One region of the Paenibacillus xylanilyticus genome, then DNA from elsewhere that is predicted to be linked to it. Evidence: predicted binding sites of a transcription regulator. Region 1 holds the regulator's gene; the other holds the start of a gene.
The links. Region 1 encodes LexA, which represses DNA repair genes until DNA is damaged. Its sites were predicted from a motif close to CGAACATATGTTCG; they were not measured.

Region 1 (4,220 bases):
AGAAGAAGAGCGTGTGGAAGAAGGCATTCCAAGCTTGCCAGCTGACCTGAAAGAAGCTTTGAACGAATTGATCCGCAGCGAAGTCATCTGTGATGCACTTGGCGATCACGCCCTGGCTCACTTCTACGAGTTGAAAGAAATTGAGTGGGATATGTACCGTACACAAGTCCACCAATGGGAACGCGATCAATATATCACGCTGTACTAGTATGGAGAGCCCTTGGCGCAATAGTGCCAAGGGCTTTTTTTGATGGATAACATAATGGGACAGCGGTGTGTAATATTCTTAAAAAAATAGCAACGTTTAATAGTATACATATAATAGGAATAGAGAAGATACATATTTTCCAAAGAAAAGATATTTTGATATGTTGATAATTCCATATAAACAAGTTATAATTCAATTATATTTTTAGCAATTTAATTTTAAATCATTAATTGGAGATGTTTATATGGATCAAGTGAAACAACTCGTTGCAAATCAGCGGGCATTCTTTTATACAGGACAAACTAAAAATATCGAGTATCGGATTAATGCTCTTCAGCAACTAAGACAAGGGATAGAGAAATATCAGCAACGGATCTTGGACGCACTGCATGCAGATTTGAATAAATCGGAAACAGAGGCGTATAACTCTGAAATTCGCATCGTTTTGGGTGAACTGGATTTTGCACTAGAACATCTTAAGGAATGGGCGGCGCCTAGAGCAGTGCCTACAAGTGCTGTAATACCTGATGGTACAAGCACGATCTATCCAGAACCTTATGGAGTTGCTCTCATTATTGCACCATGGAACTATCCGTTCCAATTGGGCTTTGGTCCTTTGATTGGAGCAATTGCGGCGGGTAACTGTGCTGTTATTAAGCCTTCTGAATTAACGCCGGCAGTGTCACGTCTGACGTACGACCTGATTACGGATATTTTCCCTAAGGAATATGTAGCAGTCATGGAAGGTGAAGTCGAAACCAGCACAGCCTTGTTGAAAGAGAAGTTTGATTATATTTTCTTTACGGGTAGCACAGGTGTTGGCCGCATCGTCATGAAAGCAGCAGCTGAGCATCTAACCCCGGTGACGCTTGAATTGGGTGGTAAAAGCCCTGTAATTGTTCATAAAGACGCGGATTTGCAGTTGGCAGCCCAGCGGATCGTTCGTGGCAAGTTCTTGAATGCTGGTCAGACCTGCGTTGCTCCGGATTACTTGCTTGTACATCAAGACGTACACGATAAACTGCTTGAAGAGATTGGTGCAGAGATTCAAGATAAATTCGGTAGAGATGTAATGGGAAATCCTAATTTTCCGCATATCGTCAACACACGTAACTTTGATCGACTATCTGTTTTCTTAGAAGGTGGTCATGCTCTGATTGGTGGTCGCTCTGATCGGGATCAGCTGCTGATTGAACCTACCTTGGTAGGAAATGTGGACTGGGGTTCACCTGTGATGCAAGAGGAGATATTCGGTCCCATTTTGCCGGTAATGACTTACGAGGATCTTAATCCTCTGCTCGCTGAGATTGTGCACCGTCCCAAACCGCTGGCGCTATACCTGTTCACGGAGCAAGAGGAGCTGCAGAATCAGGTTTTGGATCAAGTGTCCTTCGGTGGAGGATGCATTAATGATACGTTGTCTCATATGACTTCACATTTTTTACCGTTTGGCGGTGTAGGAGAGAGTGGTATGGGGTCATATCATGGTAAGCAAAGCTTTGAAGTGTTCTCCCATCACAAAAGCATTCTCAAACGATAAGAAATGGAAGTTAGCAAAGCCGACTGAATAGCGAAAAAAGAGGTTGTCCTATTGAACAGGGCAACCTCTTTTAGTCGTTACGTTTCATCTGACTTGCTGTGGAAGAAAGACTAGTGAATATCACGGAAAAGGCCAATCACTTTACCCAAAATGCTAACATGTTTTAAACGAAGTGGTTCAAATGTTGCATTCTCAGGCTGTAGACGAATGTGGTCTTTCTCTTTGTAGAAAGTTTTAACTGTAGCTTCGTCATCTTCAGTCATCGCAACGACAATATCTCCGTTATCTGCTGTTTGCTGCTGGCGCACGATAACGTAGTCTCCATTGACGATCCCTGCTTCGATCATACTGTCACCAACAACAGAGAGCATAAATACTTTCTGTTCTCCAACATAATGTGTTGGTAGCGGGAAGTAATCCTCGATGTTCTCAGTTGCGGTAATCGGTACCCCTGCAGTGACTTTACCTACGACGGGAATGCGAGCAACACTGTGTGCAAACTGATGGGAGTGTTCTGATTCCTCCTGGCTTAACAACTCAATGGCTCTCGGTTTAGTAGGGTCACGTCTAATGAGACCTTTCTTCTCCAAGCGGTCCAGATGTCCATGAACCGTAGAACTGGAAGCCAGTCCAACCGCTTCTCCAATCTCACGTACGGAAGGAGGATATCCCTTCAACCGGACTTCATTGCGTATAAACTCCAGAATAGCTTGCTGCCTGCTGGATATCTTCGACATACCGTATCAACCCCATTTTAGTAACGTTTGGGAAAATTATAACATAGAACCTCCGTTCGTACAAACATAAGTTCTAAATAAAATCCCGAAAAACCAATGTTTTTGAGTGATTTCTTTGTCTAGTGCATCAAGTGAATAGAATAGTAGTATTTGATTTGGATTCACCTAGAAAATTTCGGGAAATAAGGGGTTTGAAATAAAGCGAACAATTGTTCTAAAAATCTGTTGTACAAAACAAGTGTTCGTGTTATATTGATTTTAACAGATAGGAACAAACGTTTGGAGGACGATAAATTATGAGATATTCCACTTATCAAAGTATTTACGAACCGGTGAACTCGGAAGCGGTCAAGTCTAACATAGGTAACTTTAAGAACTGGTTTGCAAAAGCTAAGATGCCAACATGGATGTTAAAGATGATTATGGCATCATTAATTATATTTATTGGCTGCAGCACTGTATTGACTGTGTTTGCAGGAGACGAGAATAATGTTCTTCCTGGCAGCAAAATAGCAGTGTCCCAGGGTGAAACGCTGTGGAGCGTGTCATTGGAGCATAAACCGGAAAATATGGATACGCGTATATATATAGAAGCAATTAAGAAAGTGAATCAGCTTCAAACCACTTCAATTCAAGCTGGACAAGTCCTGATTTTGCCTCAGTTTACACGTTAATACCATGATTCATTCGAGCGAGTAAGTAGCAGCCTTGACAAGCCGCCTCGATCATGTCAAAGTTAGTATGACTTTGTATTTTTGGAGGGGACAAGATTGGATATAGATAGCCTGGTAGCACGCATTAACGAATTGGCTCGTAAACAAAAGTCCACTGGACTTTCAGAGGAAGAACTTGCCGAACGTGCTAAACTTAGAGAAATTTACTTAAACAACATCCGCAGCAACTTCAGACAGCAACTGGATTCCATTGAAATTGTAGATGATGAGAAAGATCAAGGCCACCAAGGCAAACTCAAACACTAAGGAAACCTAAAGATATCATTATGATATTTAGGTTTCTTCCTTTTATTTTGAGAATGCAAATTTATAGGGGGAATGTCGGTTTACGATTTTTGTAAGCCGATACAAAGATGACATAAGGGGGATTCTCATGGCTCGTTCGTTCGAGAGAACGGTTCGGAAAAATTCAAAGCAGTTGAATCAGCAACGCAAAAAAAATGGTCAACCGATTTCGGGTACGCCCGGTGAGGACATTTTCAAAGGACGCAGTCTTCTGTTTCCTATTTTCCTCATTGGACTTGCGTTTTTGTATCTGTTTATGAGCACATTTCTTGTTAAAGCTCCGATGACAACATGGGACTGGGTAACGATGCTTTTGTATGTGTTTTTGGCTGTGATTTTTATGCTTCGTCGTCCTTACATTAAAATCGGGAGCAACCGGATTATAACAACCAAAGGGAATCGGGAACGCTCCATTGGAGTAGATGACATCGTTAAGTTTAGATTTGAGCAGGGAACGGTAGTTATCGAACATAACAGCCGTGGCAAAAGATGGGTGTTCACTAAACTGTTGAACCGCTATGACACAGATGCCATTACTGAACGACTTCTGAAATTTGCCAAAGCACATCAGATTACTGTAGAAACAGACGAGAAAAAGTAATTATTCACAAAGGGGAAGATGATCGGAATGGCATTAAAAGCGATTTTGTTCGACCTGGATGATACTTTATTGTGGGATGAACGCAGTGTGCGTGAAGCATTTCACGAAACTTGCC
Region 2 (4,220 bases), 1.5 Mb from region 1:
TCATGTCCATTTTAGTATTTGACGAAAGAAATTGTCAAGAGAATGCAGTACACTGTGTAGTCTCTGTTAATCCCATGGTAACAACTCGTCATCTTCAGAATCTTCGGCTTCATCTTCTTCAATTAAACAATTCACAACCTTACGTACCATATCCATAGGAAATCCACGTCTCATCAAGAAGGGAAGCGTTTTGCGTTTCTTCTCTGCAATGTCCCCTTTGACTTGGTTCCATTTCTTCCGCCCTGCGGTCAAAGCTGTCTCAAACTCCACATCCGCATCGACGCCTTCAAGCGCTTCAACGATGAGCTCATTGGCAATGCCCTTTTGACGAAGCTCTTGCCTTATCCACAGTTTTCCCTTCCTCTGGCCTGTCATACGCTGCCTTGTCCATTCCTTCGCAAACCCTTCATCGTCCACAAGCTTCTCCTGCTCAAGCCGGTCCAGCACTTCTTCAATTAATGGTGCTGCAAACTCTTTCTGACGAAGTCGCTGGCTTAATTCATGCCTTGTACGCTGTTTGTGCTCTAAGTAACGTAATGCCTGAACATAGGTTTGCTGCCGCTCATCCGCTACTATGATCTCTTCGAGATCTTTCTTCACAAATGTGTTGCCCCGGGTCATTCTATATTTGATCATTACATCTTCCAGAACCGTAATCGAGTACATACCGAACGTGATCCGGTACCGGGCCTGCCTGCTTTTTGTTCGTTCTACCCGTGTAATCGTAAGTTCTTCGTTATCCGGGAATTGGGAGATCCCCTCCAGTTCTGCTGTTTCGTACAAATCATCATCATGTTGATCCATTCAGGTCTCTCCCTCCTTTTTGTTTTGTTCAACTCTTTATCTTTCTGATTATGAAGTACCTATCTACTTAAAGAAAACTGCGACCAAAATGCAAAAAGCCGGGATTCCCACCCGGCACCAGCTCACTCAATAAATGTGCTAACAGCTCCTGTCCAATGGACAGGAGCTGTTAGACAGCGCGAGATCACGCGCCGTCTCCCTAGCAGGATCGAATCAATTCATCCCAATCCGGGAAGTCCAGTAAATGAACGCCTTCTGGGGCCTCCCAGCCAGGAAGAATTACTCGTTAATCTCAAACAATTCTTGTTCTTCTGCTTCTTCTTTTTGTTGATCTTCGCTCGTTGGAGCTGGAACTACTGTCGTCAGATTGCTCGCTTCACGAATTTTTTGCTCGATCACTTGAGCGATCTCTTTATGTTCTTTCATAAACTGCTTCGCATTTTCGCGACCTTGACCCAGGCGTTCGCCTTCATAGGAATACCAAGCACCGCTTTTATTAACGATATCGAGTTCTGTACCAATATCAATGATACTACCCTCTCTGGAGATACCTTCACCGTACATGATATCTACTTCTGCTTGTTTGAACGGTGGTGCAACTTTATTTTTGACAACCTTCACACGAGTACGGTTCCCGATGATGTCATTACCTGATTTAATACTCTCAATACGGCGAACATCCAAACGAACTGTAGAGTAGAATTTCAGGGCACGTCCACCAGGTGTTGTCTCAGGGTTACCAAACATTACGCCAACTTTTTCACGAAGCTGGTTGATAAAGATGGCAATGGTTTTGGATTTGCTGATTGCACCAGACAATTTACGCAACGCCTGAGACATCAGACGTGCTTGCAAACCAACGTGGGAATCCCCCATTTCGCCTTCGATCTCAGCTTTTGGTACCAAGGCAGCAACAGAGTCAACAACGATAATGTCAACAGCACCACTGCGCACAAGTGCTTCTGCAATTTCCAATGCTTGTTCGCCCGTATCCGGCTGGGACAAAAGCAATTCATCAATGTTAACACCCAGTTTACTAGCATACGTTGGATCAAGTGCATGCTCGGCATCGATAAATGCAGCTTGTCCACCGACTTTTTGCACTTCAGCAATCGCATGCAATGCTACAGTTGTTTTACCTGAAGATTCAGGTCCATATATTTCAACAATCCGGCCTTTAGGCAAGCCGCCTGTTCCAAGTGCTATATCCAGAGCCAAGGATCCGCTGGGTATGATTTCCACTTGCATGTGAGTTGACTCACCCAGTTTCATGATAGATCCTTTACCAAATTGCTTCTCTATTTGACGGAGCGCCATATCAAGCGCGGCACGACGGTCTGACAATATGCTCACACCCTTTACTGTTTATAAGATAATGATACCTTGTTTTAACACGTTTGCCAAGCTTTTTTTCGAACATACATTCGTTTTTTTTGTAAGGCCGAGGCGCCTCTTCCTGGGCAAAACTTGCAATGAAACAGAAAAAAGAACCGCAAACAAGGCTAAATGCCTAATTCTACGGTTCTTCCGTCTGCTATGATTATACTTGATTACCGCTTTAAAAGCAATTCAAGGTATACCTAGTCCATCGCGACGAGTTTGCGCCATAAGCGGTATAAAATAGCCTTGGTCGAACGGATGCGGACCGTCTCCCGATTACCATTGATACGCAATTCGTGAATCTCCGTCTCTTTTCCCCGCTCAGCAAGAGCGATAAAAACCAGACCTGGAGGCTTACGCTCAGAGTAACCTGGACCTGCTACTCCTGTAACGGCCAGACCAAAATCGGAATCCCCTATCATGCGTACCTGCTCAGCCAATACTTTAGCAACTTCAGGGCTTACAGCCCCGGGAGCATCTTCCCCCTCCAGATAGTCATGAGGAACATTCAGCAGCTTTTCCTTGATCTCGTTGGAATAACATACGATTCCGCCTTTGAGCATGGAAGCACTGCCTGGAATCGAAGTCAGACTCTGCATGACAAGCCCTCCTGTACAGCTCTCAGCGGCGCTCAGGGTCAGACCCATATCAGCCATCATGGTTACAATTGTGTACTCTATAGGCACATCCTCGTTCGCGTAGAGGTGTTCAGGCAACCGTTCCCGAATGAGTACCTCCATGGCATCCAGCTTTTGCTTGGCCTCATTCTCACTCGGCGCCTTCGTGGACACCCGTACCGTTACTTCTCCTTCACTTGCATAAGGTGCAATCGTAGGGTCGGTTTGGCTATCAATCAGGTCGAGCAGACGGTCTTCCAATGCCGACTCACCGATCCCGGCAAATTTCAGCATTTTCGAATAAATTGGCATCTCTTTCGTAAGAACATGCTGGAACAACCAAGGTTTGACCTCCTGCTCAAACATGGGGATCAGTTCTTTCGGTGGCCCAGGCATGACAATATAATGCTTCCCGTTATCTGAGATGGCATTACCCGCAGCAAGGCCGGTTTCATTAGCCAGCGGGGTCCCTCCTTCAACCACGATGGCTTGACGCCGGTTATTCTCCGTCATCTCCACATTGCGATCCCTGAAGAAGCTTTCGATTTTATCCATGGCCATCCGATCAATATGTAGGCTGCGTCCCAACACTGCTGCTATGGCATCCTTGGTTAGATCATCCTGCGTAGGTCCGATACCGCCTGAGAACAAAATGACGTCAGCACGCCCTTGGGCAATTCGAATAGCTTCACTTAGACGATTCAGATTGTCCCCTACTACAGTTTGAAAATAAACATCAATCCCGATAGCAGCCAATTCACGGGATAAATATCTGGCATTCGTATTTACGATCTGTCCGAGCAGCAACTCTGTTCCGACTGCGATAATTTCTGCCTTCATTCAGCATCCTCCTGTATACAATGTGAGTGATCAAAGGGCAATAGGATGTTTTCCTATTGCCCTTTGCGCAAGCTGTCCTTCATAAATTACCCGTTTTACCTTAAACTTTTACGCTTTTGATAAATTAAGCAAATTTTTGTTTTTGATGAAATAATCAATGCCGGACCAAATCGTAATGATCGCTGCCGCCCAAACGGCTATAACATCAACATGTACGCCCGTATAAGAGAACGGGAAGTTGTTAAGCAGAAGCAAAACGATGGCTACGATCTGTATTACGGTTTTCAGTTTGCCCCAGCTGCTGGCCGCCACAACCGATCCATCCAGCAGAGCAATTTGGCGAAGGCCGGTCACCGCAAACTCCCGGCTGATAATGACAACAGCGATCCATGAATCCAGCTTACCCATCTCAACAAGTGAAATGAGTACTGCAGTCACTAACAGCTTGTCAGCCAGCGGATCGAGCAGCTTGCCCAAATTGGTGACCATATTGTTTTTCCGTGCCAGGTATCCATCAATTCCATCCGTACTGGCTGCAATGATAAAGATAATAGCAGCGATCAGCTGATTATACGGAAG

Region 2: the regulator LexA is predicted to act here: its motif matches at 2,218-2,231, upstream of recA (recombinase RecA).

Annotation. Positions count from the first base shown of each region.
Region 1 is NZ_CP044310.1:4,003,002-4,007,221, reverse strand. Features, by position in the region: gene glnA (type I glutamate--ammonia ligase) at 1-208, shown strand, start outside; gene F4V51_RS17625 (aldehyde dehydrogenase) at 453-1,748, shown strand; gene lexA (transcriptional repressor LexA) at 1,859-2,485, opposite strand; gene F4V51_RS17615 (LysM peptidoglycan-binding domain-containing protein) at 2,782-3,159, shown strand; gene F4V51_RS17610 (DUF896 domain-containing protein) at 3,256-3,465, shown strand; gene F4V51_RS17605 (hypothetical protein) at 3,593-4,105, shown strand; gene F4V51_RS17600 (HAD family hydrolase) at 4,133-4,220, shown strand, end outside.
Region 2 is NZ_CP044310.1:2,516,604-2,520,823, reverse strand. Features, by position in the region: gene F4V51_RS11415 (regulatory protein RecX) at 67-804, opposite strand; gene recA (recombinase RecA) at 1,084-2,148, opposite strand; gene F4V51_RS11405 (competence/damage-inducible protein A) at 2,385-3,641, opposite strand; gene pgsA (CDP-diacylglycerol--glycerol-3-phosphate 3-phosphatidyltransferase) at 3,750-4,220, opposite strand, start outside.